One region of the Fundicoccus sp. Sow4_F4 genome, then DNA from elsewhere that is predicted to be linked to it. Evidence: predicted binding sites of a transcription regulator. Region 1 holds the regulator's gene; each other region holds the start of a gene.
The links. The regulator Rex, encoded in region 1, represses fermentation and respiration genes when NADH is low (regulators of the CRP and FNR family bind a similar motif). The targets are predictions, from matches to a motif close to TTGTGAANTANTTCACAA.
Positions count from the first base shown of each region.

Region 2: the regulator Rex is predicted to act here: its motif matches at 1,738-1,755, upstream of ACTQ5J_RS09935 (formate/nitrite transporter family protein).
Region 3: the regulator Rex is predicted to act here: its motif matches at 1,496-1,513, upstream of pflB (formate C-acetyltransferase).
Region 4: the regulator Rex is predicted to act here: its motif matches at 1,951-1,968, upstream of adhE (bifunctional acetaldehyde-CoA/alcohol dehydrogenase).

Region 1 is NZ_JBQKLQ010000002.1:83,015-87,578, forward strand. It holds gene ACTQ5J_RS04470 (VanZ family protein) at 1-355, opposite strand, end outside; gene ACTQ5J_RS04475 (hypothetical protein) at 1,159-1,353, shown strand; gene ACTQ5J_RS04480 (redox-sensing transcriptional repressor Rex) at 2,630-3,289, opposite strand; gene ACTQ5J_RS04485 (MBL fold metallo-hydrolase) at 3,667-4,548, opposite strand.
Region 2 is NZ_JBQKLQ010000006.1:142,898-147,461, forward strand. It holds gene ACTQ5J_RS09925 (homoserine dehydrogenase) at 1-140, opposite strand, end outside; gene ACTQ5J_RS09930 (aspartate kinase) at 245-1,597, shown strand; gene ACTQ5J_RS09935 (formate/nitrite transporter family protein) at 1,782-2,582, shown strand; gene ACTQ5J_RS09940 (nuclease-related domain-containing protein) at 2,675-3,142, opposite strand; gene ACTQ5J_RS09945 (glutamate-5-semialdehyde dehydrogenase) at 4,073-4,564, opposite strand, start outside.
Region 3 is NZ_JBQKLQ010000001.1:548,265-552,828, reverse strand. It holds gene pflB (formate C-acetyltransferase) at 1-1,427, opposite strand, end outside; gene parC (DNA topoisomerase IV subunit A) at 1,704-4,196, opposite strand; gene parE (DNA topoisomerase IV subunit B) at 4,199-4,564, opposite strand, start outside.
Region 4 is NZ_JBQKLQ010000001.1:573,654-578,217, forward strand. It holds gene ACTQ5J_RS02660 (pyridoxal phosphate-dependent aminotransferase) at 84-1,256, shown strand; gene ACTQ5J_RS02665 (GNAT family N-acetyltransferase) at 1,311-1,826, opposite strand; gene adhE (bifunctional acetaldehyde-CoA/alcohol dehydrogenase) at 2,012-4,564, shown strand, end outside.

The DNA.
Region 1 (4,564 bases):
TGTTGAAAAAGGGTTGTAGGAATACTTGTTGTTTAAGTGCTGGAATGTAGCTTGTTGGGTCTGTGAGGTTTAGGACTGAGTATTGTCTGAATTGGCGGACGACTCTCAGTGGTTCTAGCAAGGTGCGCGGGCTAGTCATTTGGGCGACTTCTTCAATGCTAGGAAGTGGTAGAATGACTAAAAAGTAAGCGCAGAGTAAATAAAAACCAAAGCTAAAAACTATGAATGTTTTAAATTTAGAGATTGAGCCGAACTTGCGGTATTGATGGATTGCATAGGGTAGAACGGCCAGTGCGGCTAGGACTGGGAATAGGAAAACGGCGGTTAGGATTGGTAACATGTAGGCGCGCATCATGTCAGAATGCTCCTTTCTTGGGTTATGTGTGGGAATTTTGACAGACTGGTTTTGTCTGTTAGTGTGAGTGTTTCTATCCATTATATAAATTATCATTTTTGAGTACAAGGCTTGTGTGGCGGATATATAGTAAATTGCTTATGAATTATAGATGAAACAACAGGCGCCTAGTGATTTAGGTGGGTATATTTTAGAAGTGACAATATTTTTATTAACTAGCGCATTCGACTATCCTTGATATACTCCTTATAAAAGAGCTGGTATAAAATTATGATAGCAGCTTATTTTTTACTATTAGAGAGTGCCAAAGAACAGGTAGACGAAATCCTTACCATAGAGAAGCATTTACCCAATAATCAACTTCTCCATTTAGAAATAAGTAAGTCAATACGGTATGTTTCTTCCGATATTGAATCGGCTCTAGATTACATTGCTCATGATTTATACGTATCTTAAAATGATCAATAAAAATAAATCTGAAAGTTCTATCAAACAAGCTCAAAGAAAAGTAAACTCTACTTCTCATAAAAAAGAACAGTCTTTCAATAAGTTTATGAAAGATTCTTTCCCAAGTTTGCAAACAGAATATCCAGATATTTTCTTATTGTTACAACTAATTCAAACTTTTAACTTTAATCCAATAGAGGATCATTGCTTATATAAATTTAACGATAGTGTGAATGTCAGTAAACATAGACACTTTACAAAGAATTCACTGTATCAGAAGGGTATCATTAGAAATTTTTAATACCAAGGTCTTTCATTGAAAGATGTACAATTTGAGCGAGTGGGATCTATCGTGAATGTTGAATGTTGGTGGAATAGAGTTAACATCAGAAATTGCTAAATCTTTAGATAATGATTTTGATGGTGATATCATTACAATTTTCCCTGTTTCAGAAACTAATGAGCCGGTGGTTGAATTACTAGAAATAACCCTTTTAAAAACACCTGAATTAGTCACTAGTTTACACAATAAGATACAAGAAATTGTATAAAAAATGAGTGCGTAGTAAATCTCGTTGTATCAGATGTCATCCAGTATTAATAGATACATAAAGTAAACTTTGGGAATTCTAATTTTCTATGTTTTTCCATTTCCTAACATAAAATTTCTTATTTCTTTATAATGTTATTTATAGTGAATTCTGTGCCGACCTTACATAAGAGTCGGCAGGATAACAGGTGTCTAGTGCCGACCTTACAAAAGAGTCGGCAGGATTACGCGTGGATAGTGCCGACCTTACAATAGACTCGGCAGGATTACAGGTGGCTAGTGCCGACCTTACAATAGAGTCGGCAGGATAACAGGTGGCTAGTGCCGACCTTACAATAGACTCGGCAGGATTACAGGTGGCTAGTGCCGACCTTACAAAAGACTCGGCAGGATTACGCGTGGATAGTGCCGACCTTACAATAGAGCCGGCAGGATTACGCGTGGATAGTGCCGACCTTACAATAGACTCGGCAGGATTACGCGTGGATAGTGCCGACCTTACAATAGAGTCGGCAGGATTACAGGTGGCTAGTGCCGACCTTACAATAGAGTCGGCAGGATTACGCGTGGATAGTGCCGACCTTACAATAGAGTCGGCAGGATTACGCGTGGATAGTGCCGACCTTACAATAGAGTCGGCAGGATTACGCGTGGATAGTGCCGACCTTACAAAAGAGTCGGCAGGATAACAGGTGGCTAGTGCCGACCTTACATAAGAGTCGGCAGGATTACGCGTGGATAGTGCCGACCTTACAATAGAGTCGGCAGGATTACGCGTGGATAGTGCCGACCTTACAATAGAGTCGGCAGGATTACGCGTGTCTAGTGCCGACCTTACAATAGAGTCGGCAGGATAACAGGTGGCTAGTGCCGACCTTATAATAGAGTCGGCAGGATTACGCGTGGATAGTGCCGACCTTACAAAAGAGTCGGCAGGATAACAGGTGGCTAGTGCCGACCTTACATAAGAGTCGGCAGGATTACGCGTGGCTAGTGCCGACCTTACAATAGAGTCGGCAGGATAACAGGTGGCTAGTGCCGACTGCGCGGTAACTATTCTTCAAAGGTCTTGACATGTCAGCACCCAAACCTGTTCCTTATTTTCCACTCCCACTCACCCAAAAGGTGCGAGAGTTCGTCGGTCGCTTAGCCCCCTATTGTCACTAATGTAACTCCCGCCCCAATGACCCAACCCTTTTCAATCCACACAAAAACAGGCCGCTCGTTTTACCGAGGGGCCTGTTTCATTATCTTACTACTATGCTTATTTTCCCTAATTAAGTAAATTCTGACTCTAGGTCGTCGCTTTCGTCCAAGTTGCTGTCGATGAAGTAGATTAATGTTTGTAATTCATTCGTTAAGTCGACGTTTTGGACGCGGACGTGTTTGGGTACGTCGTAGCGCAGTGGCGTAAAGTTTAGAATCCCTTTGATGCCTGAGTCGATCAGACGGTCGACGATGTCGTTAGCCGATGCTTGTGGCACGGTCAAGATGACAATTTCAATCGCTTGTTGTTGGATTTGCTCCTCCAATTCGTCCATGTGGTAAACTGGCACGCCTGAGCGAATCGTTCCCACGATATCCGGGTTAATATCAAAACCTGCGCCGATACGCACGTTGTTGTTTTTACGGAAGTTGTAATTCAGTAGCGCATTTCCTAAATGCCCGACCCCAACCAAGGCAACCGACGTTAAACGGTCCTGGTTCAGCGTTTTGCTGAAAAAGTCCAATAGGTAATCCACATCGTAGCCGTAGCCACGTTTTCCTAGCGCCCCAAAGTATGAGAAGTCACGACGGATTGTCGCGCTATCGACTTTAACAGCATCACTTAATTCAGTTGATGAGATTCTTTTTTTTCCTGCATTGTGCAGAAATCTTAAATAGCGGTGATAAATCGGCAGACGTTTCGCTGTCGCTCTGGGTATATCTTTATGCATGATTTATTCCTTCTTTCACAAGTTAACTAGACTAACAAATTTTTTAATCATTTCAAGTAGATTATAGCATTTTTTCACAATCCTTGCTATTAGTTTAACTTGATGAGGGTTATTTGTCTAGCCTCGAAAGCGGATTAATTTTACTTCACTTCACAAAATATGACATTAAGCCATCTTGCAAATTTTAAGTGCTGCGTCAAGGTGTCTTGATAGTTTGCTCAATAATGTACTCATTGATAAGTAAAAGTTATAGCCTTAATTAAAGTGTTTATCGAATGCTGGCACTTACATTCACACATTCACATACTGAAGCCACATGTGATGAGCAAGTGGCTTCAGTATGTTGTTTTTTTTATTTATTTTTTATTAGTGGCGTTCTAGTCTACAAAAGGAATGCGCTTGTCTTGCAAGTCACTCCACGTTGTCAATGGCTCCACTTCATGATCTAAGTGATACACAATATTTTGACCTGATTCATCGTATTGTAACACCGCATAGTAAGGATCATGGTAGAAGAAAAACTTCCAATTGTTCTTGAAAGCTTCCGGTAAGAAGGCTTGCTTGGCCGCTACAGAGTCCATTGGATAATCATCGACAGCACCTACCCATAAAGGATTCTTGTGCGCATGCGTCAACATCAAGTCAGACATGTGAATCATGGTTTCGCCTGCTTGGTCCAGCTTGATTATTGCTAAGCCGTTTGAATGGCCACCTGTATGAATCATGGTAATGCCAGGTGCGACTTGCAACTTATCACCAAAAGTCGTTACTTGGTCTTGCACCGCTTGCCAGTTTTCTTTCAAGTAAGTGCCTTTCGTACGGTCATTAGGATGGCGAACTTCTTGCCACTCGGTTCCGGTCATGTAGATGGTCGCATTAGGGAAGGTCGAAACTAAGTCGCCTGCTTCGTTGTAACGGGTTAAACCACCGGCATGATCATTATGCATATGGGTCATCAAGACGACATGGATATCGGTTAGTTTTAAACCAAGTTGGGCGAGTGATTCCTCTATTTTGTTATCACTATGAACGCCTAGATTACGCTTTTGTTTGTCATCTAATTTGTCTGTACCTAAGCCGGTATCAATCAAATAATTTTTACCTTGATATTGAATCAAGATTGGCGCCAAGATTTCTGGAATTTGGTTGTGTTCGTTAACCGGGAAAAATCGTTGCCAAACAGCCTTAGGTACTGGACCAAATAACGTCCCTCCGTCTTGTAACTTATAACGCATCCCTTCCAACCAAGTAAGTGTCATCTCGTGAAATATGTAT
Region 2 (4,564 bases), on a different contig from region 1:
TGAGTAACGGTTAGCGTTTCGCCAATCGACTGACTGATTTTCTCGTGATTAATTTGTAAGAGTTCAACGACTCCAGAACCTACCGTACCTAAACCTAGAATTGCGATCTTCATATTCTTATCTTCCTCTACCTTCTTCATTGTTTTCTCATCTAATTATAATTATTTTACCGTAAATGCTATGTTTTTGCTAGCCGTTATTGTATTATTGTAAGAGATGAAATGAATAAAAAGGACGTATGTATATGAAAGTAGCGAAATTCGGAGGTAGTTCTTTAAGTTCTGCGAGCCAGATTAAAAAGGTTGCCAATATTATTAAAAATGACCCAGATATTCGAGCAGTTGTTGTTAGCGCGCCAGGTAAGCGTGAAGAATCGGATACGAAAGTGACTGATTTATTAATTGCTTTATTTACAAACCATTTAGCAGGGCTTGATGTTCAACCTGCCCTTGAGAGTATACTCAAACGGTATCTGTTGATTGTTGAGGAATTAGGTTTATCAACCGCTCTAATCGAGCGTTTCGACCGAACTTTGCGTGGCTATTTGGCGATGATCAAAGATGAGGCACGATTATTAGATGCCTTAAAGTCAGCCGGTGAAGATTTTAATGCACAAGTTGTCAGTGATTATTTAACTAGCCTAGGCATCCAATCGGCCTACTTATCTCCCAAAGATGCAGGTATTTTTGTAACAGATGAGCCTTCAAACGCCCAACTATTACCCGAATCCTATGATAATTTGAAGCAATTGATTGGAAACGAGTCTTTGATCGTGATTCCAGGTTTCTTTGGTTATTCGAAGAAAGGCGACATCGTTACTTTCCCACGTGGCGGTTCTGATATCACTGGGGCTATTGTGGCTCGCGGTTTAGAAGCCGATGTCTACGAGAACTTTACTGACCAAAGTTACATCTTCTCTGCTCACCCGGGTCATGTTCGCAATCCTCACGCGATTAATGCCATTACTTACCGAGAAATGCGAGAACTATCTTACTCAGGTTTCAGCATTTTTCATGATGAGGCGCTGGAGCCTTTGTATCAAGTGAAAATCCCCGTTCAAATCCGTAACACCAATCAGCCGGAAATTAAAGGTACACGGATTGTGGCGGAGCGTCGTGATGTCAACGAATATCCTGTCATCGGGATTAGTAGTGATGAAGGGTTTACGGCCATTACGATGCGCCAGTATTTATTAAACCGCGAAGTGGGTTACACGCGTCGTTTGCTACAAATTTTTGAAGACCATAATATTTCGATTGAGCATATTCCTTCAGGAATTGATAACATCTCGATCATTATTCGCTCTCACCGTCTAAAAGATAATGAGTTAAACCAAATTGTGCAAGAAATCCAAGATAAATTGAACCCAGAATGGGTGCAAATCGAAGAAGATTTAGCCATGATGGTTATTGTGGGCGAAGGCATGCGTGATGTGACTGGTTTAGCCAATAAAGCCACGAGTGCTTTGGCTGAGAAAAACATTAACATTCGCATGATTAACCAAGGGGCGTCCGAAATCAGTATGATTTTTGCGATTGCGATTAAGGACCAGAAGCAAGCTCTAGCAAGCTTGTACGAAAAATATTTCAACGAATAAACGCTAGAACCTCACGCCTGTGAGGTTTTTTCGTCTGTACATTTGAGTAAATGACTCCTTTGATATCAGAGTAACTAGACCTCAGGTGGGCGGCGCCGACGATGTATTTTCATATATAGACCTATTGAACCGCCTGGAGTTTGTGATATAATAAACAATGACATAATCATCGGGAGGGATTAATATGGAATTGGGAGTAACAAATTTTTCGACGACAATCGCTAAGGCCTGTCATAAAAAAGAAGCATTATTTAATGAAAGCAAGTGGCGCTACGCTTTAAGGGCGACTTTAGCGGGGGCATTCTTGACCTTAACAACGGCTGTCGGTGGGATTGCAGCTGATAATAGTATGTTAATTCATCCAGCTCTAGGTAAGTTTGTTTTTGCTTTTTTGTTCGCTTGGGGCTTAGTATTTGTCTTATTCCTCAACACGGAATTGGCGACATCCAACATGATGTTTTTAACAGCCGGAGTGTATTATAAATCAATCAACATCTCAAAGGCTGTGAAAATTTTATTATACTGTACCCTCTTCAACTTGGTGGGAGCTTTATTGATTGGCTGGCTAGCAAGTTTCAGCGCCCCTTTCATGAGCCTGAGTGAGTCAAGTTATCTAGTCACGACGGTTGCTGGAAAGTTGGCAAAACCAACTGGGCAAATTTTTGTCGAAGGAATTCTGGCAAATGTATTTGTGAATATTGCTATCTTAGGTTTTCTGTTAATTAAAAACAGCTCAGCCCGGGTATCTGTTATTTTGGTAGCGGTCTTTATGTTTGTTTATTTAGGCTACGACCATGTCATTGCTAATTTCGGCTCATTTTCTTTAGTGATGTACAATCAAGCAACTTTAATTAGCGGCTTTGACGTTTTAAATATCCTTCGACAATGGTCAGCAGCTTTTGTTGGCAATTATGTCGGCGGCGGGATTTTGATTGGTCTGTGTTATGCTTATATGAATCAGACCCAAACTGTTTACCGCGATTAATTCGATGAGTTTAGACTAGCTTCTGTTTCTTTGGAAATAGGAGCTATTTTTTTATTTGAAGAAAATAAGACACTCAATTAGCTGTTTAATATTTAATGATGATTTTCATAAACAAAGGAGCCATTATAATGTTTAATTTCAAAAAAATATACGCCAACTCTTGTAATAATAATAAAGTCACATTCGAGTCTACCATTAACACTTAACCATGTACGATACAGCACCTTCCAATGCTGTTTAGCATATCTTGTAATAAACTCAAAGAAAATCCGTTCACCTTGATAGCCCATTCTTTGAACCCAAAGTAGCTTCTTATCATCCGTTGAAAGATTCGTCCGTTTTTCTAGCACTTCAAGTTGTAAAAGTTCAAATGGCTTTGCAATGTCCTTCTGAAAACTTAGTTGTTGAAGCGCTGATTGTTCTGCTTGCATAAAATTTTCCTTTCCTGAGTGTGATTTAGTTTTACTTCCTCTTATATAAATACACATTTTTTTGCGTTTTATGCTTTTAATTCGAAAATAAATTGTTCTTTTTTTTTCAGGCTGTAATTTAGTCTGCATTAAAGGCTTCATTAGAAGGTTTCCATATACATTTATGACCGGCTAATTTTTCGTTTCTGTCTTGAAATGGGGATTCTTCTGTCGCCACATCGTGGCGTTTGCCGCGACGATGTGAAATACCTTCCAGGGCCCGTCGCTCGAATCGCCACGATGTGAAATGAGCCATTTGGGGTGTTTCTGCTCGAAAATGTGCTAAAAACATGCGTATTTGACCGGGTTTTGGGACTTTTTCACGTTTACACATCGTGGCGTTTGCCACGACGATGTGAGACACCTTCCCCGACCCGTCGCTCGTGTCGCCACGATGTGAGATAAGGTAAAACCAAGAAGGTGTGCTGCCTGTCGCTAGCACGATTAAACAGCCACTTGAACTTCATTAAATCGTCGCGAGCAAAGCAAGCAACACCGCTGGTCTTGTCGCAAGAACGATCTTGGCGAAAATAAATATTTTCTAAAACACCACATGTCCTTGCTTTCAAGCAACCCACCACTCCCACCAAAACCAAAAAGGTGTGCTGCCTATCGCCAGCACGATTAAACAGCCAACTTGAACTTCATTAAATCATCGCGAGCAAAGCAAGCGAAACCCATCGTCTTGTCGCAAGAACGATCTTGGCGAAAACAAGCCCAACTAAATCCACCGGCCTTTCCAAACTAGTTCACGCTACACCTCACACACCGCATTCATCACGCAAGCCTACAACACATTACTTTGTTTCTCTCAATCTCCCATCAGTCTACATACGACTTAGAAACACCACACCTTGTTAATTACACCTCACAGCGAAATCCCCAACAAAAAACTCTACTAAAGCTCACACAATCTAAAGTGGTTGTGCGAACTCAGTAGAGTATTTATTTATATTTAATTAGACTTTCATCGCGCCTCAAAAATAATCAAATTCATGAGAGCTAAGCTAGACCATCCGGCTATTCTCTAACCTGACCTTGTCCTTCGATAACATACTTGTAGCTAGTTAAGGCCTCTAGCCCCATTGGACCTCGTGCATGAAGTTTTTGAGTACTGATGCCTAACTCGCCACCAAAACCGAAGACTTCTCCATCAGAAAAGCGTGTCGACGCATTGACATAGACACAAGCTGAATCAATGTCATTCAAGAAATTTTGTGCTGTTTGGTAATCTTTTGTGATAATTGCATCTGAATGGCCAGTAGAAAAACGCTCAATATGGGCAACGGCCGCATCATAATCTTCAACTACTTTAATCGCTATACGATAGTCTAAAAACTCCGTCGCATAATCAGTGTCATTCGCCAGGGTGGCTTGTGGTACTATTTTGACTGTGGTGTCATCTCCTAAAATTTCCACGCCTGCATCTAAAAGTGCTGCTGTTGCTTCCGGCAGGAACTTCTCCGCCACAGCCACATCAACCACCAGCGTCTCTAAAGCGTTACACACTGA
Region 3 (4,564 bases), on a different contig from region 1:
CCAGCTAACCATTCTAACATGTCATCAAATCTTTCCATAACCTCGTCATAATCTAAATACTCTGACGTAATTGCTTGGTATTTCGGTCCGATTTGTGCTTTTAGCTTCTCATCTACCCCACCATTGATTGAATAAAGAAGTGCTTTTGCAACGTTGGCACGAGCGCCAAAGAATTGCATTTGTTTACCAATTTCCATTGCAGACACACAACAAGCGATCCCATAGTCATCACCATATGTTGGACGCATAATATCGTCGTTCTCATATTGGATAGCAGATGATACGATTGACATCTTAGCAGCAAATCTTTTGAAAGGTTCTGGTAAGCGTGTTGACCATAGAATTGTTAAGTTTGGTTCAGGTGCTGGACCTAAGTTTGAAAGTGTGTGTAAGAAACGGAATGAACTTTTAGTGACTAATGAACGTCCGTCATTACCCATCCCCCCAATAGATTCAGTTACCCAAGTTGGATCACCTGAGAATAAGTCATTATAGTCTGGCGTACGGGCAAATTTAACTAAGCGTAATTTCATAACGAAATGATCGACTAATTCTTGTGCTTCAACTTCTGTTAATGTACCGTTGGCTAAATCACGTTCTACATAGATATCTAAGAATGTAGAGACACGGCCAAGTGACATTGCGGCACCGTTTTGTTGTTTAATGGCAGCTAAATATGCTAAATACGTCCATTGGAAAGCTTCTTGAGCACTTTCGGCAGGGACTGAAATATCAAAGCCATAGATTTGACCTAGTTTTTTAAGATCTTTCAGAGCACGATATTGTTCGCTAACTTCTTCACGCAATTGAATGATGTCATCTGACATCGTACCATAGCCAATATTGTCGAAATCTTTTTGTTTTTCAGCCATCAAGAAATCTACCCCATATAAAGCAACACGGCGGTAGTCACCGATAATACGTCCACGTCCATAAGCATCTGGTAGTCCAGTAATGACACCCGATTTACGTGCAGAACGCATGTCTGGTGTATAAGCATCGAAGACACCTTGATTATGTGTTTTACGATATTCAGTAAAAATTTTATGGTTTTCTGGATCAACTTCGTAACCATAGGCTTCCAATGAGTTTTCTGACACTCGAATCCCACCGAATGGCTGGAAGCTACGCTTTAATGGTTTATCTGTTTGGAAACCAACAATCTTTTCTAACTCCTTATCGATGTAACCTGCTTCATGAGAAGTAATTGTCGAAACAATCTTATTATCCATATCAAGTACGCCACCGTTGTCGCGTTCTTGTTTAGTTAATTCCATGACTTCGTCCCATAGTTCTACGGTTGCTTCTGTAGGTCCTGCTAAAAATTCATCCCCCGCTGTATATTCTTTAAAGTTAGCTTGAATAAACTCACGCACGTCTACTTGTTCTTGCCATTTTTTTCCTTTAAACCCTTGCCACTGTTTCATAATAAATCCTCCTTGTTATACTTTCCGATTAAAATATGACAAACGACTTGTTCAACATTTCACCCTTATTGTATCATGATTCACAAACAAAGCAATAGGCTTTTTACATAATTTTGTATTTTTCTGCATTTTAATCAATTTCTTATACACGCTTACAAAGGCTTTATTATAGTAATCTCATTTTTGCTAAATTATTCCAATCTGTTTTAAGACAGAAAAAAACTGTACCAATAAAACTATAACAAGATAGTTTGTGGCACAGTTCTCAATCTGTTTTTAGTTGTCGTCTAACATTTTTAGACGTGCTGGATGCATCGTAAGGACTTTTCCTAATTGATCTATCTCAGAAATAGCCGAACCATTCGCCAGCCTTTCAGTTAACGGGATGTCCGTTGTATTAAATTCATAGACATAACCTGTATCGCCGTAAAGAACGACTGGAATACTGCCATGCGACAACGGAATACTTGTTAAAATCCTATGTGGATTCGTTTTTAATTCTTTCAGTAATAAGATTCCACGACTACCACGCCCCGCTTGATTAATAATATCAATATCAAAGCGTTTTAAATGTCCTCTTTGTGTTAAAACTAAAGCTTGTGGACGATTCATTGATTGGTCAAACAACATTCCTGCTGCGACATTGTCATCATCTTTCAAGTTAATGGAGATGACTCCTTGAGTTTTCAGACCAGTTTGCGACACTTCTTCTAAGTCATAACGTAAACTATAACTTTTAGCCGTCAGCAGAACCACTTGGTATTCACTGCCCTGTTTGGCCCTAATTGCTGCAAGTAATTCATCATCAGCATCCTTCATTGTCATTGCTACTGCTGTTCTCGACTTGTAACTTCTGTAAGTCGTGAATAAAGACAAACTCGTTTGCTTAATACGTCCGTTACGAGTGATTAACACAATATTATCAGACTCATCTTGTGTTTGCGTAGCCGATTGGGTTTGCACGCCGCCTTTGATTGATGAAAAGACGCTGATAATTTGTTCTCCGCTAGCTAATTGATAGTTTTGGGATAAATGAATGCCGATTTCTTTCCATCGAATATCTGGCATTTCATGGACCGGCAAGTGAATATAATTCCCTTTATTCGTTACAAGGATAATTGCATCATGTGTGCTTAATTCTTGCACAAATAATGGATAATCGTGGTCACGACTACCGAGATCTAATGAATCTGAAGCAGAGAAGGAGCGCAGACTAGTACGTTTCAGATAGCCTTCTTTAGTCACAGACACATACACTTTTTCTTCTGGAATTAGCAAGGTCGTTTCAACACTAATTTCTTGAATTTCAGCTTCAACCAGAGATTTACGAGGTGTTTGTAGTCGTTTTTTGACATCTTTTAATTCATTAATCAAGACTTTGTTGAGTGTTTCTTTATTTGATAAGATGTTACGGTACATATGGATGCGCTCATTTAACTCTAAACGTTCGTTCTGAAGTGATACAACGTCCGTATTAGTTAAACGGTATAATTGTAAGTTAACAATCGATTCGGCTTGTGTATCACTAAATTCATAAGTAGTTACAAGATTTCTCTTAGCATCCGCTTTATTTTCACTTGCGCGAATCGTCGCGATTACCTCATCGAGAATAGAAACCACACGTATCAAACCATCCACAATATGTTGGCGTTTTTGATCAGCAGCTAAATTAAAATTCGTACGACGTGTAATAACGTCTTGCTGGTGAGAAACGTAGGCTTCTAATATTTGTTGAAGATTGACAATTTTGGGATGACTGTCATGGATAGCAACCATATTTAAGTGATAATTCACTTGTAAATCAGTATTCACTAAAAGATAGTTTAAGACGCTATCTGGATTGACATCACGTTTCAATTCGATAACCACACGCAAACCCGTACGGTCTGATTCATCCCTAACATCATCAATCCCTTCTATTTTCTTCAGTATACGAACATCATCCATCTTCTGAATCAATTTAGCTTTGTTTACTTCATAAGGCAACTCAGTAGCGACAATTTGGCTTTTATTGCCCTTAAGTTTTTCAATATGAGTTTTGGCACGCACCAAAATTTTCCCTTGACCATTGCTGTAAGCTTTACGGATACCATCAGCTCCTTGAATAATCCCTCCGGTCGGAAAGTCTGGTGCTTGAATAAACTTCATCAATGTATCTAGTGTGTATGTCTTATGAGATAACATATAGATCACTGCATCGATGACCTCACCTAAGTTATGTGGAGGAATTTCAGTTGCATAGCCGGATGAAATTCCGGTCGACCCATTAATTAATAAATTAGGTACACGTGAGGGTAAAACAAGCGGTTCTTCTAATGTATCATCAAAGTTTAACGCATAATCAATTGTTTCACTATCAATATCACGCAATAACTCATTGGCATATTTGGACATTCGTGCTTCAGTATAACGCATGGCAGCAGCCATATCCCCATCCATGCTACCGTTGTTTCCGTGCATATCAATGAGTGGCTCACGTAACTTCCAGTCTTGCGACATACGGACCATAGCGTCATAAACAGAGGTATCCCCGTGAGGGTGATAATTACCGATAACGTTACCGACCGTTTTGGCTGACTTACGGTAAGGATTATCGGCTGTATTGCGCTCTTGGTACATGGCAAAAAGGATACGCCTTTGAACTGGCTTTAAACCATCACGAATGTCTGGCAGCGCACGATCTTGAATAATATACTTCGAATAGCGACCAAAACGATCACCAATTACATCTGCAAATTCTAGTTCTTGAATTCCTGGCAAATTATTCATTATCACTCAACTCCTTTATCAAATGAATGATTTTGCTCATCATTGGTTAGAGCCGGACTCGCACTATTTTGACCACCTGATAGATTGCTTTTAGGATTAGCTTCAATCACTTCATCGTTTGTAAAGTCTTTTGTGGCTGATGAGCTTGAAGGTACATTATCATTTAATAGAGTATCTTCCATTTCCATTGTAAATTGGACGTTTTTTTCAATCCATTTACGACGCGGTTCCACTTTATTTCCCATTAAAGTCGTTAAACGACGTTCAGCTTGTGTGGCATCATCAATGGTCACTCTGATTAATATGCGACTGTCTGGATTCATAGTTGTATCCCATAGTTGGTCAGCGTTCATTTCACCTAAACCTTT
Region 4 (4,564 bases), on a different contig from region 1:
GGCAAAAGGCAATTGCTCTTGCAAGAAGTCTGCTGACAGTCTAGAATAGAATGAACATTAAAATTTCGTGAGAAGGGTGAACTATGACATTATTAGATAATCGTTTTAATAGAAATGTCCATAAAATTGCAACTTCTGCAATTCGTGATTTTGACCAGAAGGTTTCCTCAGTAGAAGGAATCATAAAATTAACCTTAGGCGAACCAGATTTCGCAACACCTGAGCATGTTAAGCAAGCAGGGATTGAAGCCATTCAGAATAATCGCACGACTTATGCTCCAACTCCTGGCATTCCTGAATTACTCCAGGCTGCGGCTCGTTTTATGGAAAACAAATACGATTTGCATTACGACCAAGATGAAGTAATCGCAACAATTGGCGCGACTGAGGCTTTATCAACAGCCTTGCAGACTGTTTTAAATCCGGGTGATAAAGTTCTCGTTCCAAACCCAATGTTTTCACTCTATGAATCAATGATTCTAGTCAACGGTGGCGAACCCGTTCATATCAACACAGCTGATAATGGTTTTGTGCTTGCTCCTGAAATGATTGAAGAAGCCTTAGAGACACATGGTGAGAACGTTAAAGCGATTATTCTAAACTATCCAACAAATCCTACAGGGGTGATGTGGACTGAAGAAGACGCCAAAAAAATAGCAGATGTCCTAAGAGGCAAACCTATATTTGTTATCAGTGACGAGATTTATAGTGAATTAGTCTTTGATAGACCTCATGTTTCGATTGCAAGTTATTTGCGTGAACAAACGTTTGTGATTAATGGCGTCTCTAAGTCACATTCCATGACCGGTTGGAGGCTTGGTTTACTGTTTGCGCCACGTCAAATCATGAAAGAAGCAGTCAAAGTGCATCAGAATATGGTGACTTGTGCGACAACAATTTCCCAAGTGGCTGCTACTGAAGCCTTAGTCAACGGCGCAGATGATGCTGTCCCAATGAGAGAAGAATATATTAAGCGACGTGACTTTATCTATGAAGCGATGACAGATTTAGGTTTTAAAATCATTAAACCTAGTGGAGCTTTTTATATTTTTGCAGAGATTCCTGCTGATTTAGATCAAGATAGTTTCCAATTTTGTCTGGATTTAGCCTTAAATAACGCGGTGGCCTTTATTCCTGGTAATGCTTTCGGCATCGGTGGGGAAAATTATGTCCGTTTGAGTTACGCTGCCAGTATGGCTAATCTCCAAGAAGCGATGACACGTCTAAAACAATATGTAGATACTCAAAGAGCTTAAATAAAGAACGACCTGCTCTCTCATAACTACTATGAGAGAGCAGGTCGTTCTTTATTAGTTTTCAAGTCTTGCTGGATTGATTGTTTTCATCATCCATACGACATCATGCCATTGATCAAATTTATAGCCAATATTAGGAATCTGTCCAGCTTTTGTAAAACCACGTCTTTCAAAGAATAATAAACTGTTCGTATTAGAAGCTGTAATACAAGAAATCAATTGGACAATGCCTCGTTTTTTTAATATTTCCTCCATCTTTTGGTATAGCTGACTCCCCACGCCTAAACCTTTAGCCGATTCATCGATATACAGACTCATTTCACAGGAGTATTCATAAGCTTTTCGAGGAGAAAAGGGGACAGAATAAGCATAGCCAACAATTTGCTTGTCAATTGTAGCAACTAAGAAAGGATAGTTGCTTGAATAATTAATAATCCGTTGAGCCATCTCATCCTCAGAGGGAACTTCAATTTCAAAACTAATCGCAGTATTCAAAACATAAGGGCGATAAATGGCTAGAATTTCTTCTGCATCTTCAATTTGTGCATTTTTCACGTGAATTTCTTTCATAAAGCACTCCAATCAAAAAAAGTTATAAATAAATAATAGTACAGAAAAGATTGTTTTACAAACAATGAAAGCGTTGTTATAATTTAATTTTTTTAAGACTAAAAAAATAGTCCTTTACAAATCTTTGTGAAGGAGGTAACATGTAGTTGTAATCAAAACAACGCAAATACAGGGAGGACATTAAAATGGTTGAAACTGTTGTTAACACTCAAGAAGTTAATGCTGTAGAAACAATTAGTACATTAGTAGAAAAAGGGCAAGGGGCTTTAAAAGAGTTTATTATGCTCAATCAATCACAAATTGATTATATCGTTTCTAAAGCATCGGTTGCTGCACTTGATGCTCACGGAATTTTAGCAAAACATGCTGTAGAAGAAACAGGTCGAGGCGTTTTTGAAGACAAGGCAACGAAAAACTTATTCGCTTGTGAGCATGTAACAAATCACATGCGTCATTTAAAAACAGTCGGTGTCATCGAAGACAATGAAGTAACAGGTCTTACATTGATCGCGGAACCCGTAGGGGTCGTAGCTGGTATTACACCTGTTACAAACCCAACATCAACTGCCATCTTTAAATCATTAATTGCCTTAAAAACACGTAACCCTATCATATTCGCATTCCACCCAGGAGCGCAAGAAAGTTCTGCTCATGCAGCAAGAGTTGTTTATGAAGCAGCTGTTAAAGCGGGGGCACCTGAAAATTGTATTCAGTGGGTCGAACAACCATCAATGGAAATGACAGCTGCCTTAATGAACAACGACGGCATTGCAACGATCCTTGCTACAGGTGGTAACAGCATGGTTAAAGCTGCTTACTCATGTGGTAAGCCAGCCTTAGGTGTGGGTGCAGGTAATGTGCCAGCATATGTTGAAAAATCTGCAGACGTTCAACAAGCAGCACACGATATTGTGATGAGTAAAGCATTTGATAACGGTATGGTCTGTGCGTCTGAACAAGCAGCGATTATTGATAAAGAAATTTACGACGAGTTCGTTAACGAATTAAAATCTTACCATGTATACTTTGTAAACAAAAAGGAAAAAGCACTATTAGAAGAATTCTGTTTCGGAGCTAAAGCCAATAGTAAAAACTGTGCAAACGCAAGTTTAAATAGCGCAATTGTTGGTAAGCCAGTTCAATGGATTGCGGAACAAGCTGGTTTCACTGTTCCTGACAACGCCTCAATTATAGCAGCTGAAGTAAGTGGCGTTGGTGAACATGAGCCATTGACACGTGAAAAACTTTCTCCAATTTTAGCAGTAATGAAAGCTGAGAATACTGAAGACGGTTTAACAAAAGCCTCTCAAATGGTGGAATTTAACGGTTTAGGTCACTCTGCAGCGATCCATACTCGCGATGCTGACTTAAGTAAAGAATTTGGACGCCGTGTTAAAGCGATTCGTGTCATTTGGAATGCACCATCAACCTTTGGTGGTATCGGAGATGTTTATAACGCCTTTATCCCATCATTAACATTAGGATGTGGATCATACGGTAAAAACTCTGTCGGGGATAATGTAAGTGCGATGAACTTACTTAATATCAAAAAAGTGGGGAGACGTCGAAACAATATGCAATGGTTTAAAGTACCTTCAAAAATCTATTTTGAGCGCGATTCAATTCAATACTTACGTTCAATGAAAGATGTAGAACGCGTCATGATTATCGCAGATAAATCGATCACAAAATTAGGTTTTGTAAACCGAGTAATCGATCAATTAAATCTACGTAGTAACCCAGTTACTTATCAAGTCTTTGATGCGGTTGAACCCGATCCAGATATTACAACAGTTGAAAAAGGTGCAGAACAATTACGTCTCTTCCAACCAGATACCATCATTGCAATTGGTGGGGGATCAGTAATGGATGCGGCTAAAGTAATGTGGTTATTCTATGAGCAACCTGAAGTTGACTTTAAAGACCTAGTACAGAAATTCATGGATATCCGTAAGCGTGCCTTCCGCTTCCCAGAATTAGGCGAAAAAGCTAAGTATGTTGGTATTCCAACAACATCAGGTACGGGGGCAGAAGTGACACCATTCGCAGTTATTTCTGACAAGAAAAACAACCGTAAGTACCCATTAGCGGACTATGCTTTGACACCAACCATCGCAATCATTGACCCAGCATTAGTCGAAACAGTGCCTGGTTTCGTCGCAGCTGATACAGGGATGGACGTCTTAACTCATGCGGTTGAAGCTTATACTTCATGTTTAGCTAATGACTATACTGACGGTTTAGCCTTACAGGCCATTAAATTAGTCTTTGAATACTTAGAAAAATCAGTTATCTTGTCAGATTCTGAAGCACGTGAAAAAGTCCATAACGCTTCAACAATGGCTGGTATGGCTTTCGCCAATGCATTCTTAGGAATGTCTCACTCAATGGCTCATAAAATTGGGGGAATCTTCCATACCGTTCACGGCCGTACCAATGCGATTTTATTACCCTATGTCATCCGTTACAATGGAACAAGACCGTCAAAAACATCAACTTGGCCTAAATATAACAAATTTGTTGCTGACGTGAGATTCCAAGATATTGCAAGAACGTTAGGTTTACCAGCAGCAACACCTGAAGAAGCTGTGAATTCTTTTGCAGAAGCAGTCTTCGACTTAGGTGAACGCGTTGGAATCAAAATGAACTTTAAAGATCAAGGTGTTGACGAAAAAGAATGGTTAGCAAGTGCTGAAGAAATAGCTTTATTAGCTTACGAAGACCAATGTTCACCAGCA